DNA from 2 places in the Ensifer sp. 1H6 genome. Region 1 is predicted to be linked to the other one. Evidence: riboswitches for the same ligand, from Rfam matches in the RefSeq annotation. Region 1 holds a riboswitch; the other holds the start of a gene.
The links. A riboswitch is a leader RNA that binds a small molecule or an ion and turns the genes downstream of it on or off. The one in region 1 is predicted to bind FMN.
Positions count from the first base shown of each region.

Region 1 (7,841 bases):
CCCGAGGATCGCCGCGCCAAGATCGTCTCGATCACCGACACGGGACGCGTGATCCTGGAGGCAGCCGAACACCCGCGCAAACAGCTGATCGAGGAGATCTTCTCCGCGCTCGACGACAAGGAGCTCGGTCAGCTCTTCGATATCGTCGGCAAACTCGTCGACAAGACCGACGAAATTCGCAAGCGCAAGGATGAGGCCGAAGCAGCACAGATTGCGGTCGCTCGCTAGGCCCGCCCTTCCCCCAGCCTTTACAGATAGCCGAAACAGAAAGAGGCCGGGACGTCATGTCCCGGCCTCTTTCGTTTTTCTCCTGGCCCGACGATTACATCGCGTCGATGGCACCGATGGAGAAGAACAGTGTCTCGCCGGAGGAATCGTCGACGCCGTCATTGTCGGTGACGACATAGCCGTTGCCGGCGGCATCGACGGTGAAGCCTTCGACCTTGTCGACGACGTAACCCTTCAGGGCCCTCAGATCGGGAAGGAGGTCGCGAACCTCTTCCTTCTTGACGACAGGAAGCTCGCCGCCAAGGGCTGCCGGCTTCAGGTCGGCAAGGGCGACACGGTAGAGCTTCTTCAGCTTGGCTGCCTGGCCGATCAGGTTGTCTCGCTCGATGATATAGGCATAATCGCCGTGGACGGAGATTTCCGACAGGCCGACCCAGCCGCCATCCGCCTTCTCGAGCGGATAACGCACAGCACCCCATTCCTCGCTCGACGGCTTGTAGGAGACGAGCTTGACGAAGCCCTTCTCGTCGTCCTTCCATTCGCGCTGGACGGCCATCCAGAGAACCTGATCGTCGCCTTCGCCGACAACCGTTACACCCTCGAAGCCGAAGCGGCTCTCGCCTGCACGCAGAGTTTCGGGCAGGGCGATCTCCTTCTTGATCTCGCCCTTCTTGTTCACACGCAGCAGCGCGTGGCTGTAGAGCTTGTCGGCGTTGCCTTCCGAAGCGAGCCAGAAGCCCCCTTCCCCATCATTGGCGATGCCTTCGATGTCGAGCTTCTGTGCCGGGGCGCCATCGCGGGTGATCCGAAGCGTCTCGGTGATCAACGCCGGCTTCTGCGTCGCATCGATGGTGAAGATGGTCGGCTGCGATGCATAAACCGAATCGTTGACTGCGCGCAGGAAGCCCGGCTTGTCGGCAACGGCTGCGAGGCCCGACAAGGCTCCGAAGCCCACCGGCAGACCATCCTTGTCCGCCGAACGGATCTGCGGATAGGCGGCTTCACCTTCGCCACGCTCGTAGATCATCACATGCGAGCGAGCGCCGCCGTCTTCGCCGAGATCGACCTCGTTGGCGGTCGCAAGCAGATTGCGCGACGGGATCGCGACGGCACCCTCCGGCGAGATGCCCGACGGCAGCAATTGCAGCAGTTCCGGCTCGGCGCCGGTGTCCTTGTAAACGCCGACGACGGATGCACGTTCGGCAAGCACGAAGAACAGATTGTCTTCGCCGAACTTGGCAGCCTCGAGGCCTTCCGGCTCGACGCCCTTGGCCGACGAGCGCTTCTCGGGATAGTGGCCGATCGAAGCGATCTCGTGTTCGAAACTCGCACCCGATTCGAACAGGACCTTACCGGCCGTATCGAAGATGGTGAAGCCGCGCGAACCGCCCTCATAGTCACCTTCGTTGGCGACGACGATGCGATTGTCGTCGAGCCACTTGACGGCGTCAGGCTCGCGCTTGCGGCCCGGTTGCTCGTCCATGAAGGCGATGGCGCCGTCACGCTTGGCGTCGATGTCCCTAAGGTCGACCGCGCCAGCGGAGAAATGCGTCTTTACCGTCGCCGACTTGCCGTCGATGATGACGATGTGGTTGTTCTCCTGCAGCGTCAGCGCAATCTCGTCCTTGCCGTTGAAGGACACGAATTCCGGCTCCGGGTCGTCGCCTGCAACCTCGGCAAGACCGGTGAGGGTCACGTGCTTGATCGTCGCGCAATCGGCACCACCATCCTTCAGAGACAGGATCACCAGGTCGCCGGCAGGCATCTGCGGGATCTTGCCGTCGTTGACCTCTTCATCGCGCTCATTCTCGATCGCGATCGCAGCAATGGTCCGGTCCTTGTTGACCGCGACGGAGTCCGGCTGGCCGCCGAGATCGCAGGTCGACTCGACCTTCTTCGAGGCAACGTCGACGGTAGCGAGAAAGCCGGAAGGCTTGGTGAAGCTTTCGCGTGTGTTGACCGCGATCAGGGCCTTGGTACCGGCGACGGTTACCGAGGTCGGCTCGCCATCGAACGACACGATACCGGCCGCCTTCGGCGCCTTGGCGTCGGTGATATCGATAAGGCCGATGCGCTTGCCCGGGCTATCGGAATAGATCAGCGTATTGCCGTCTTCGGTGGCGGTAATGATTTCCGCGGATGTCGCGTCCTTGCGGGCATCGCCCTCCGGCAGATTGTCGGCAACGGCGAAGGACGCAATACGATTGAACACCGGTTCGGCGGCAGCCGGAAAGGCAACGGACGCAAGAAGTATGGCGGCAAGTGCCGTTCTGCATGATGAAATGGTCATGAAAAATCCCCCATGTCGAATATTCAAAACAAGGGGGTTCTGCGGGATGGCGATGACAGGCGCATGACAGTCTCGCGCCTTTGTTGTGCAGCGTTGTCTTACGCGGTCGCGCGCTCGCGTTTCATCTCGTTGCGCATGATGAAAAGCGAGGCGCCGAGGATCAGGACCGCCCCCAGCCACAGATAGCCGCTCGGCGCATAACCGAAGACGAGCCAGCCGGCGAGAACGTTGAGCGGTAGCTTGAGATCGTCGAAAGGCTGCACATACGCTGCGTCTGCGACGGTATAGGCAAGCGTCAACAGATACTGTGCCACCACGGTCAAAAGCCCCGCCAGCACCAATAGCGCAAGGATAGTTCCACTCGGCACGACAAACCCTGCCGACAGCGCCAGCACACCATTGATCGGCGTCAGAAGCACGAGCAACCAGACCGTTATCGTCTCAGGGCGCTCGATGCCTGTCAGGCTCTTGGTGATCAGCGACGCCGCCCCCCAGAGCAGCGCCGAGAAAACCGGCAGCAGCGCTGCCCAGGTGAAGCTTTCCGACCAGGGCTGCAGGATGATCGTGGCGCCGGCAAAGCCGACTGCCGCCGCTGCCCAGCGTGCCGGACCAACGCGTTCGCCCAGGAAGAGCCGCGCACCAAGAATGATGAAAAATGGCGATGTCATCACCAGCGCGATCGCCTGCCAGATCGGAACAGAAGCCAGGCCCGAAACCCAGGCCCCTACGCCGAGCGCCGCAAAGGCAACGCGAATGACGTGACGCCAGGGGTAATCGGTGCGCATGGCCGACAGGCCGGCGCGAAACAGGAACGGCAGGGAGAAGACGAGTGCAAATGCATATTGCCAGAAGGCAGTCGAGGTGGCGGAAAAGCCGAGTTGCATCGTCATCCATTGCGTGACGACATTCAGGAGAGCAAAGGCGACGCCGGCCAGTATCATCCAGGCCGCACCGGCCATGGCACGGGAGGTGAAAAGTGCTTGGGTCGTCTCGCTCATGTCCTTCATCCGCAAACAGGGACCTACACAAATCAGGACACATGAGCGCAGGATGCGACGACGGACCGCCCGCCCGTCGCACCCACGATCATTCTCTTTCATCCGGACTGTGACCGTCGGCTCCGGAATCGCACCGGATCTGCTAACCTTCCGACACGACAGCGCCTGAAGTGCTCGCGGGCTTGGGCCTGCTGCATAATTCCTTAAATCCAATCCGATTTAAGGAGAAAATTATGCAGCAGCTTTCAAGTGTCACAGCGTCCGTTGCGCGTCATATTTGACGCGCGGCGCTGAGCCCTTACCGCCGGTGGGGAGTTTCACCCCGCCCTGAGAACAGGGCTGAGCCGTAGACCAAAGACCGCGCTGCTGCAAGGGCAGCCGAAACGCAAAAGGGTCCGGCGTGAACCGAACCCTTCAAGACTTGGACGGCCGGCCTCGTATCCGGCCGTCAAGCAAACCTATCAGCCGTTAACGGCATCCTTCAGGCCCTTGCCGGCCGTGAACTTCGGAACGTTGCGTGCCGGGATGTCAACTTCAGCGCCCGTGGACGGGTTGCGGCCCTTGGAGGCTTCGCGACGCGAAACGGAGAAGTTGCCGAAACCGACGAGGCGAATGTCGCCACCGTCCTTAAGTTCAGCCTGGATGGTCTCGAAAACTGCATCAACTGCGGAAGATGCGTCGGTCTTGGAAAGTCCGGCCTTCTCAGCAACGGCAGACACGAGCTCATTTTTGTTCATGTTTCCACCCCTTTCAAAATGGTTCGAAACGACTGTGTTTTTAAGCCGCGGCGGCTTGCGCATCGCCCGCGTCTTGCCATTCCCAATTGCGCCTAATCCCTTGGAATGCAAGGCTTGCAGCATGCTTTTACAACAAAAAAGACCGGCCAGAGGCCGGTCTTCCTTGTTTTTCTGCCAAATGGGCCTGACGGGAACACAATTGCACCCGCCCGGTCCTGTCAATCAGTGGGCGATGGAAGCGCCCGCTTCGTCCTGCGAATCAACCGCGGCGACGGTTGCCGGCTCATTTGCCGGGTCCCATTCGATCGGCTCCGGGACGCGGACCAGAGCGTGCTCGAGCACTTCACCCATCCGCGAAACGGGGATGATCTCCAGCACGTTCTTCACGTTGTCCGGGATCTCGGCGAGATCCTTGGCGTTTTCCTCGGGGATCAGCACCTTCTTGATGCCGCCGCGAACGGCCGCCAGCAGTTTTTCCTTCAGTCCTCCGATCGGCAGCACGCGGCCGCGAAGGGTGATCTCACCCGTCATCGCCACGTCCTTGGAGATCGGAATACCGGTCATGACAGAGACGATCGCTGTTGCCATGGCAACACCGGCCGACGGGCCATCCTTGGGCGTCGCGCCTTCCGGCAAGTGCACGTGGATGTCGCGCTTGTCGAACAGCGGCGGCTCAATGCCGAAGTCGATCGCCCGCGAGCGGACATAGGATGCCGCCGCCGAAATCGATTCCTTCATCACGTCGCGCAGGTTGCCGGTGACGGTCATGCGGCCCTTGCCGGGCATCATGACGCCTTCGATCGTCAGCAGTTCGCCGCCGACCTCGGTCCAGGCAAGACCTGTGACCACACCGACCTGATCGTCGCGTTCGGCTTCGCCGTGACGATAACGCGGTACGCCAAGGTAGTCCTGGATGTTGCCGGCAGTGACTGCCACTGCCTTGGCCTTGCCCTTGATGATCTCGGTTACCGCCTTGCGGGCGAGCTTCATCAGTTCGCGCTCGAAGTTACGAACGCCGGCTTCGCGTGTGTAGGTCTGGATGATCGCCATCAGCGCACCGTCGGTGACCGAAAACTCTTTCGGCTGCAGCGCGTGATCGCGGATCGCCTTCGGCAGCAGGTGCCGCTTGGCGATTTCCAGCTTTTCCTCTTCGGTGTAGCCGGCAATACGGATCACTTCCATGCGGTCCATCAGCGGCGCCGGAATGTTCAGCGTGTTCGCCGTGGTGATGAACATCACGTTGGACAGATCGTATTCGACTTCAAGGTAGTGATCCATGAAGGTCGAGTTCTGTTCTGGATCCAGCACCTCCAGCAGAGCCGAGGACGGGTCGCCACGGAAGTCCTGGCCCATCTTGTCGATCTCGTCGAACAGGAAGAGCGGGTTGGACTTCTTCGCCTTCTTCATCGACTGGACGACCTTGCCGGGCATCGAGCCAATGTAGGTGCGGCGGTGACCGCGGATTTCGGCTTCGTCACGAACGCCACCCAGCGCCATGCGCACGTATTCGCGGCCGGTCGCCTTGGCGATCGACTTGGCAAGCGAAGTCTTGCCGACGCCCGGAGGGCCGACGAGGCACAGGATCGGGCCTTTGATCTTCGTCGAACGGGCCTGGACGGCGAGATATTCGACGATGCGCTCCTTGACCTTGTCGAGGCCGAAGTGATCGACGTTGAGCACTTCCTCGGCATGGTTCAGATCGGTCTTGATCTTGGACTTCTTGCCCCACGGCATGCCAAGCAGCCAATCCAGATAGTTGCGCACGACGGTTGCTTCCGCCGACATCGGGCTCATCTGGCGCAGCTTCTTCAGCTCGGCGTCGGCCTTTTCGCGCGCTTCCTTGGAAAGCTTGGTCTTGGCGATGCGCTCTTCGATTTCGGCCATCTCGTCGCGGCCGTCTTCACCGTCGCCGAGTTCCTTCTGGATCGCCTTCATCTGTTCGTTGAGGTAGTACTCGCGTTGGGTCTTCTCCATCTGGCGCTTGACGCGCGAACGGATACGCTTTTCCACCTGCAGGACGGAGATCTCACCTTCCATGAAGCCGAGCGCCTTTTCCAGGCGCATCTTCACGCTGGTGGTTTCCAGCATTTCCTGCTTTTCGACGATCTTGATCGATAGATGCGATGCGACGGTGTCGGCAAGCTTCGAATAATCTTCGATCTGGCTCGCGACGCCGACGACTTCCGGAGAAATCTTCTTGTTGAGTTTCACGTAGCTTTCGAATTCGGAGACGACCGAGCGGCTGAGCGCCTCGATCTCGACCGGATCTTCTTCCGGCTCGTCGAGCGCCTGTGCGGACGCTTCGTAGAATTCTTCGCGCGGCGTGTAGCTGTCGATCTTGGCGCGCGTGCGCCCTTCGACCAGCACCTTGACGGTGCCGTCGGGCAGCTTCAGGAGCTGCAGGACATTGGCAATCGTGCCCACCTGGTAGATCGCCGAGGCTTCCGGATCGTCGTCCGTCGCGTTGATCTGGGTGGCAAGCATGATCTGCTTGTCGGTCCCCATGACTTCTTCAAGCGCACGGATGGACTTTTCACGGCCGACAAAGAGCGGCACGATCATGTGCGGGAAGACTACAATGTCGCGAAGCGGCAAGACCGGATAGGTCGCGCTTTCAGTCGCCGGAGACGTTTTGCTCGTCATGTCATTTCCTTTCCGTCCCGATTTCGGGCCCGTTCCCGGGAGCCACAGCGGCACTCCCGGTTGTCATATTTTCCACATGAAAGTGGAGTGCTAGAGAGTCCTTTTCAAGGCTCGCCGCAACATCCACCATCAGTGGCCGGGTCCTTCTGACTACGCTTTATTGCTGTTGCGTACCTTGCGACGGAAAACGAGGCTTCAAGGATATGCAACGGCCGAGGCCCTCTACTGAATCGTCACATCATTGCGTTGTTAAGACACTTTAGCAACAACCGAATTGTTAAATCGTCCCCCGCGCAAGCCATCTCAACAACTAAGTGCAAGGCCATGAAAAAGCCCGCACGAGGCGGGCTTTTTCAGGTCCGATCTGTGGGCCTGCGATCAGGCCGAAACGTTCGCCTTCTCTTCCGAGCGCTCGGAATAGATGTAGAGCGGCCGCGCCGCACCCTTCACCACCTCGTCGGAGATCACGACTTCGCGAACGCCTTCGAGCGTCGGCAGCTCGAACATCGTGTCGAGCAGGATCTTTTCCATGATCGAGCGCAGGCCACGGGCGCCGGTCTTGCGCACGATGGCGCGACGGGCGATCTCGCGCAGCGCGTCCTCGTGGAAGGTCAGTTCGACGTCCTCCATCTCGAACAGCCGCTGGTACTGCTTGATCAGAGCGTTCTTCGGCTCGGACAGGATCTGGATCAGCGCGTCCTCATCGAGGTCTTCGAGCGTTGCCAGAACCGGCAGACGGCCGATGAATTCCGGGATCAGGCCGAACTTAACCAGATCTTCCGGCTCGAGTTCGCGCAGAACTTCGCCGACGCGGCGATCTTCCGGCGAGCGAACCGTCGCGCCGAAACCGATCGACGTCTTCTCGCCACGGGCGGAGATGATCTTATCGAGGCCGGCGAAGGCGCCGCCGCAGATGAACAGGATATTGGTGGTATCCACCTGCAG
Region 1 is NZ_MOAI01000003.1:88,884-96,724, forward strand. Features, by position in the region: gene BKP54_RS04915 (MarR family transcriptional regulator) at 1-228, shown strand, start outside; gene BKP54_RS04920 (esterase-like activity of phytase family protein) at 323-2,518, opposite strand; gene BKP54_RS04925 (DMT family transporter) at 2,617-3,516, opposite strand; FMN riboswitch at 3,603-3,855, opposite strand; gene hupB (DNA-binding protein HupB) at 3,978-4,253, opposite strand; gene lon (endopeptidase La) at 4,476-6,896, opposite strand; gene clpX (ATP-dependent Clp protease ATP-binding subunit ClpX) at 7,275-7,841, opposite strand, start outside.

Region 2 (7,841 bases), on a different contig from region 1:
GCGCCACGCCCGATTTCATCCTCCCGAAATTTCTCTGGTAGTCAGGAGTACGGTCTTGGCTTTCACGCTGTCGCTCAACACCAATCCGCTGGTCAATCGTTTTGCCGAGCCTGATGATCTGATCGAGACAATCGGGGAGCAGATCCGCATCGGCTACGTGCAGCTGACGCATGAGTTCGTCAATCCGGGCTGGCCGGCGGCAACGATCTCCAAGACCATCCGTCAGTTCAGGGCAGCGCTTAGCCGCACCGGCGTCAGGATCACCTCGGGCATGACCGGGCCCTATGGCAGGCTCAACCACTTCGGCCACCCCGACCCGGATGTGCGACGCTACTATGTCGACTGGTTCAAGACCTTTGCCGATATCTCCGCCGAGCTTGGCGCATCCGGCATGGGCACGCAGTTTGCGATCTTCACGCTGAGGGACTATGACGACCCGGCCCGGCGCGAGGAGATGATGAAGATCGCCATCGACTGCTGGCGCGACGTGGCGGAACACGGCAAGGCGGCCGGTCTTTCCTATGTGTTCTGGGAACCGATGTCGGTCGGGCGCGAGTTCGGCCACACGATCGCCGAGTGCCGCTCGCTCGACCGGCGGCTCGCCGAGGCGGAGTTGCCGCTCCCAATGAAGATGATGGTCGATATCGACCATGGCGACGTCACCTCCGACGACCCCGATGACATCGACCCCTATGCCTGGGCGGGCGCATTTCCCGAGCGCTCGCCGATCATCCACATCAAGCAGTCGTCGATGAACAAGGGCGGGCACTGGCCGTTTACCGCTGCCTACAACCGGGATGGCCGCATCACGCCGGAGAAGCTGATCGATGCGGTCAAGGCCGGCGGCGGCACCGACAACGAGATCTGCCTGGAGCTGTCCTTCCGCGAGCGGGAACCGACCGACCACAACGTTGTGGAGATGATCCGCGAATCCGTGGAGTTCTGGGAGCCCTACATCGATACCGGGTTCAACCGATCATCAAAATCACACTGAAATATCACAAAGTATCATGAGCTAGATTGAAATATAACATAAAGGTGTTATCTTCTCAGGTGTGATGTCGCGCTCTCGCGGCATCGGGATCGAGGCGGATGACGATGAAGCCGGAAGACAGGCGACAGGCGATCATGGATGTTTTGATGGAGGCCGGCACGGCGTCCGTCGAGGATCTGTCACTCCGTTTCGGCGTCAGCAAGATGACGGTGCATCGCGACCTCGACGATCTCGAACAGGCTGGCCTGTTGCGCAAGGTGCATGGCGGCGCTTCGATCCAGTCGAGCCCGCAGTTCGAAAGCGATTTCCGCTACCGCGAGAAGATTGCCGCCGCCGAGAAGAACCGCATTGCCGAATATGCGGCGAGCCTGATCGAGCCGGGGCAGAGCATCCTCATCGACGACAGTTCGACGGCCGGCGCGATTGCCGGCTGCATCAGGGACATCAGGCCGCTGACCGTCATCACCAACAACCTCGGCGTCATCACCGGTCTGTCCGGTGCGCCCGGCATCAACGTCATCGCGCTCGGCGGCCAGTACAGCAAGAAGTTCAACGGCTTTTTCGGCATCGTCACCGAAGAGGCGCTGCGCTCGCTGCGCGTCGATATCGCCTTCCTCTCCAGCTCCGCAGTCGCGGGAACGGCAGCCTTCCACCAGGACCAGGAGGTCGTGCAGGCCAAGCGGCTGATGGTGAAGTCGGCGGCGCGCAAATATCTCATGGTCGATCACGACAAGTTCGGGCGTTCCGCCCTGCATTTCCTGACAGGGCTCGACGCCTTCGATGCGGTGCTGACCGGCGCCGAGGTGGCGGATGAGCATGCCGCGACGCTCCGCGAGGCCGGAATCCCCCTGGTGACGGTCGACAATCGAAAAGCATCGGAGAAAGCATGAACAAGCCGCAGCTCTGGGTGGGCACAAGCTGGAAGATGAACAAGACGCTGGCGGAGGCCATGGTCTTTGCCGAGAGGCTGGCCGCAGCGGACGGAGCGCGCGACGAGCGCATCCAGCGTTTCGTCATTCCACCCTTTACCGCCGTCAGACAGGTCAAGGAACGGCTCGTGCAAACGGGCGTCAAGGTCGGTGCGCAGAACATGCATTGGGACGACGCCGGCGCCTGGACCGGCGAGGTTTCGCCGGTGATGCTGAGGGACTGCAACCTCGATGTGGTCGAGCTTGGCCATAGCGAACGGCGCGAGCACTTCGGCGAGACCGACCGTACCGTGGGCCTGAAGACGGCAGCGGCGGTGCGCCACGGCCTGGTGCCGCTGATCTGCATTGGCGAGACGCTCGCCGAGCGCGAGGCGGGCGAGGCGGATGCCGTCCTGAAGCGGCAGGTTGAAGGCGCGCTGGAACTGCTGGAAGGCGACGCGCGCAAGGCGACGATCCTGCTCGCCTACGAGCCGGTCTGGGCCATCGGCGTCAACGGCATTCCGGCAACATCAGACTATGCCGACGAGCGCCATAAGCGGATCGCCGACGTGGCGCAAGGCGCGCTCGGCGTGCGCGTTCCCGTCCTCTACGGCGGCAGCGTCAATCCCGGCAATTGCGAAGAACTGATCACCCAGGGGCACATCGACGGCCTGTTCATCGGCCGCTCCGCCTGGGACGTCAATGGCTATCTCGACATTCTGCAGCGCGTCTCGAAGGCGATCTGAGCCCTCGTACCCCGCAGATCAACAAGACGGAAAGGAACAATCATGAAGATCGCAATCGGAGCAGACAGCGCCGGCAAGCCCTTGCTCGACGTCATCGCCGCCCATCTCAAGGGCAAGGCCGACCTCGAAGTCAGCGACCTCAGCCAGTCCGGTTTCTACGCCGACCTGTCGCAGAAGCTGGCGCAGACCATCGTCGATGGCGACAACGAGCGCGGCATCCTGTTCTGCGGCACCGGTATCGGCGTCTGCATCTCGGCCAACAAGGTGCCGGGCATCCGCGCCGCGCTGACCCACGACACCTATTCCGCTGAGCGGGCGGCAAAGTCGAACAACGCACAGATCATCACCATGGGCGCGCGCGTCATCGGGCCGGAGCTGGCGAAGTCGATCGTTGATACCTGGCTCGCCTCCGAATTCGACGCGAACGGCCCGTCGGCCGGCAATGTCGACGCGATCGATCGTCTCGACGCGGCGAAGTAAGCGAGCCAACTGCTAGAGCGTTTCCGGTTTAAACGGAGCCACAGACCCGCTCTATCTCTTTGTTTTTACGCATTTCCTGGCGGAAAGCCGATTCGCACTTTTCCTGGAAATGCTCTAATACCGCAATGCACGTTGATCCTCCCTCGCGCATCGCGGCGAGACGCCCGGCAGAGATGCCGGGCGTCTTTTCCTGATTTGCCACTGCCTAATTCGTTTCAGCGTCGTTTGCGCGTCATGTTTGAGGCGCGGCGCTGTCGGGTGTTTTGGCAGACCGCCGGGGCACTGCCGGCTTGACGAAGCTTCTGTAAATATTTGAACATGCTTGCATATCGTCACGTCAGCGAGGAATGCCGCCCCATGCCCGACGCCCCAACGACACCGCCGCATGCCGGAAGCCACCGCCTGGCGCGCATGAGCGGCCGCGACACGCACGAACACCACCGCACAGCCACGACGCTCGAGCTTCTGTTCGACCTGACCTTCGTCATCGCCTTCAGCCTTGCGGCATCGCAGCTTGCGCATCTGATGGCCGAAGGACATTTCAAGGCGGGGCTGATCGGCTTCTTCTTCGCCAGCTTCGCCATCTGCTGGGCCTGGATCAATTTCACCTGGTTTGCTTCCGCCTATGACACCGACGACTGGGTGTTCCGGTGCGTGACCATGGTGCAGATGGTCGGCGTGCTGATCCTGGCGATCGGCCTTCCCGCCATGTTCCGCTCGGTCGACGAGGGTGCCCATCTCGACAATGGCGTGATGGTGCTCGGATACGTCGTCATGCGGGTGGCGATGATCTTCCAGTGGCTGCGCGCCGCCGGCCAAGATCCGGCACGACGGCAGGCCTGCATGACCTATGTGGTAGCGATCACGGTTGCGCAACTCGGCTGGGTCGTGCAGATCTTCGTCGACTTCTCGATCGTTGTCACCTTCGCCATGGTCGTGGCGCTCACCGTCATCGAGATGCTCGGGCCCTATATCGCCGAGACGCGGCATGGCGGCACGCCCTGGCATGCCCACCATATTGCGGAACGCTACGGCCTTCTGGCAATCATCGCGCTCGGAGAAGGCGTCGTCGGCACGGTCGCCTCGATCACGGCGGTGGTGGATGGGGAGGGCTGGAACCTCGACGTGGCGCTCGTCTGCCTTGCGGGCACCGGGCTTACCTTCGGCATGTGGTGGATCTATTTCCTGTTGCCGAGTGCCGAGGTCCTGCACGTGCACCGCAGACGCTCCTTCGTCTGGGGCTATGGTCACATGTTCATTTTCGCCGCGATCGTTGCGACCGGTGCGGGCCTGCATGTCGCCGCCTATTACATCGAGCACAAGGCGCATATCGGGTCGCTTGCGACCGTGTTGACGGTGGCGGTCCCGGTCGCGGCCTATATCGCTCTGGTCTACGGCATGTATGCCTATCTGCTGCGGCAGTCGGAACCGCTTCATGCCTGGCTGCTCGCCGGCACGATGCTGCTGCTTGCGGCGTCGATCGCGGCCGCGATGGCGGGCGTCGACATGGCGATCTGCCTGATCATTCTGATGTTTGCGCCGTTCGTGACCGTCGTCGGTTTCGAGGCGGTCGGTCATCGCCACCGGATGGCGGCGCTGGAACGGTGCCTTGATGAGGCAGAGCCGGTGCATTGAACGCCGGGAATTGGCTATTCGAAACAGCGGTTTGCCGGCTGTTGCTGGCGGCTTGATTCAGGTGGTTCAGAGGTTGATTCAAGCAGGCGCCGCGAAGCGGCTCGATGGTTGCGCATCGGAGCGCTGAGCGAGCCTTGCCCCTCACCCTAGCCTTCTCCCCGCAGGCGGGGAGAAGGTGGCCGGCAGGCCGGATGAGGGGTGGCGGCCGGATACGGCGCGGGCTTGCGGCCCGCCAGCAGATCAGGCGTTGAGCAGCGCCAGCTTGGCGCGGGCGTCGAGGATCTGGGCGCAGGCATTGGCGGCTTCTTCGCCCTTGGCGACGAAGTGTTCGCGGAAGAAGGCGATCAGCGGCGCGCTTTCCTGGAAATTGTGCGGCGTCAGCACGGCCGACAGCACCGGCACGTCGGTATCGAGCTGGACGCGCATCATACCGTCGAGCACCGTGCCAGCGACGAAGTCATGGCGGTAGATGCCGCCATCGACGACGAAGGCGGTGCCGAGGATCGCGGCGTAACGGCCGGTCCTGGCAAGCTTCTGCGCGTGCAGCGGGATTTCCAGCGCGCCTGGCACGTCGAAGATCTCGACGTCGGCGGCACTGCCGCCGAACTTCGTCCATTGGGCGACGAAGGCATCGACACAGCGGTCGACGATGTCGGCGTGCCAGCGGGCACGGACAATCGCAATCTTGGCGGTGGGGTGGGAAAGAATAGTCATGGTCTCAAGCCTTCCAGGGTTTGGCGTTTCCAATTTTCCCGTCGGGCGAACATGCACGCGCGCGAAACCCCGGTGTGGGGTCCACGTTCCTGCTTGCTCTCTTCCATCCGGACTGTGACCGTCGGCTCCGGAATCTGACCGGATCTGCTGACCTCCGAAGTAGACCTCCGAAGCGCTCGCGGGCTTCGATCTTTCGATCGCTACCGCCGGTGGGGAGTTTCACCCCGCCCTGAGAACAAGAGCGACTATATAGATCGGCCGTGCCTGGTCAAACGCATGACGCGACGAAAATCCGGGAAATCGCGACAGATTTTTTCCGTGCCGTATCGCTCCCGGACAAATCTGTTCCCGTCGGGAGCCGCCGTAGTCTGACCTCGGCCGCGTGCCGCGTCGCCGCCACGAGACATTTATCTGCGGACGCGACGCGGGGCTTCGTCTTCGGCGGCGATCGCGCGTGCGGACCAATGGAGCAGCGCCTGCCTGTCATCAAGGCAAGTGACCGGTGCTTCGTAGTAGCGGTGCACGACCACCGGTTTGCCGCCCTTGTTGTAGGTGAACGGCTGACATCCTTCGCTGAGAAGCGCATCTCTCAGGGGCTGATCAACCCTGAAATAGAGGCGATCCTTGATGCTGATGGCGAACTGGCGATCAGCGACAAGATAGGCCCAACCGCCGAAGAAGCGGCCTATGTCAACGGGACCGATATCCGCGAGTTCTTCGTGGATATGGGTGACGAACGCACTCGGCTGCGCTTTAGTCATGGCGGCCGCCGGTGCAAAATGCGCTGTTTTTCATTCGACGGTTCAGGCAATCTCTCCACGGCATGTGCAAGGCAGCTACTGCATGTTTCCTTAAATCCTATTCGATTTAGGGATAAAAACATGCAGCACTTCAAAGCGCTACAGCGACCTTTGCGCGTAACAAGACGCACGCGCTGTAGGGGGACGCTGGAGATCTACTCGCGGATGACGAGCAGGTCCTTGGCGGCAAAGCGGAGCGTGACGTTCGAGCCGAAGGCCGGCGGCGTCAGGCCGGGGTCGTTGAACATGTCGAAGGAGATGACGTCGCCGCCGATGCGCAGCTTGGTGCGGATGACCGAGCCGAGGAAGCTGGTCGAAACCACCTCGCCGGTCAGCGCGGTGTCGCCCCTGGCGCTGTCGGCGATCGAGCCTGCCTCCGGGCGCAGCGCCAGCGAAATGTTGTCGCCACCCTTCATGCCGGCGATCGGCTCCTTCAGCGACACCTGCTGGTTGCCGATGGTGACAGCACCGGCGGCCGGGTCGGCGACCTTGGCTTCGATGATGTTGAGCGTGCCGACGAAGGAGGCGACGAATCGGGTCGCAGGGGTGTTGTAGATCTCGAACGGCGTGCCGATCTGGTCGGCTCGCCCGGAATTCATGACGACGATGCGGTCGGAGATCGACAGGGCTTCTTCCTGGTCATGGGTGACGAAGACAGTGGTGATGCCGAGCTGCTGCTGGATCTGGCGGATTTCCTCGCGCAGCGACACGCGGATCTTGGCGTCGAGCGCCGACAGCGGCTCGTCGAGCAGCAGCACCTGCGGCTTGACGGCGAGGGCGCGCGCGAGCGCCACGCGCTGCTGCTGGCCGCCGGAAAGCTGGTAGGGGAAGCGGTCGGCCAGGTGCTCGAGCTTGATCAGGCTCAGCATCTGCTTGACGCGTGTATCGATCTCCGACTTCTGCGCCCCGGCGACTTTCAGGCCGAAGGCGACGTTGTCGTTGACGTTCATGTTGGGAAACAGCGCATAGGCCTGGAACACCATGCCGATGTTGCGCTGGTTGGGCTTCAGCGTTCCCTGGTCCTTGCTGTCGATGGTGATCGTGCCGCCCGACGGCGTCTCGAAGCCGGCGATCATGCGCAGGATCGTCGTCTTGCCGCAGCCTGACGGGCCTAGGAACGAAACGAACTCGCCCTTGTCGATGACCATGTTGAAGTTGTGCACGACCTGAACCGGGCCGAAGGACTTCTGGATATTGTTCAGTGTCAGGAATGCCATGTGATCAAGCCTTGGCCGGAGCGGATTTCTGGATGCGGGAAACGAGCTGGATCAGACCCATGCTGAGCCAGGTGATGGCGAATGCGATGACCGCGAGCGCCGAAGGCTCATAGGCCTTGTTGGCGCCGACGAGCTGCAGGTACGGACCGAAGGCCGGGCGGTTGAGCAGCGCGGCCATGGTGAATTCGCCCATGACGATCGCAAAGGTGATGAAGGCGCCGGAGAGCACGCCACTCATGACGTTGGGGAAGATGCAGCGAAACAGGATCGTCGGCCATTTGGCGCCGAGGCTTTCGGCGGCTTCCGTCAGCGTGCGGACGTCGATCGCCCGCATCGCGGTATCGACC
Region 2 is NZ_MOAI01000014.1:88,621-96,461, reverse strand. Features, by position in the region: gene BKP54_RS17855 (TIGR01459 family HAD-type hydrolase) at 1-41, shown strand, start outside; gene BKP54_RS17850 (TIM barrel protein) at 56-994, shown strand; gene BKP54_RS17845 (DeoR/GlpR family DNA-binding transcription regulator) at 1,099-1,884, shown strand; gene BKP54_RS17840 (triose-phosphate isomerase) at 1,881-2,648, shown strand; gene BKP54_RS17835 (RpiB/LacA/LacB family sugar-phosphate isomerase) at 2,691-3,128, shown strand; gene BKP54_RS17830 (low temperature requirement protein A) at 3,486-4,763, shown strand; gene BKP54_RS17825 (6,7-dimethyl-8-ribityllumazine synthase) at 5,004-5,477, opposite strand; FMN riboswitch at 5,569-5,718, opposite strand; gene BKP54_RS17820 (TfoX/Sxy family protein) at 5,885-6,238, opposite strand; gene BKP54_RS17815 (ABC transporter ATP-binding protein) at 6,433-7,494, opposite strand; gene BKP54_RS17810 (ABC transporter permease) at 7,499-7,841, opposite strand, start outside.
Region 2: linked by a shared signal. The riboswitch ahead of BKP54_RS17825 (6,7-dimethyl-8-ribityllumazine synthase) and the one ahead of BKP54_RS04925 (DMT family transporter) in region 1 are both predicted to bind FMN.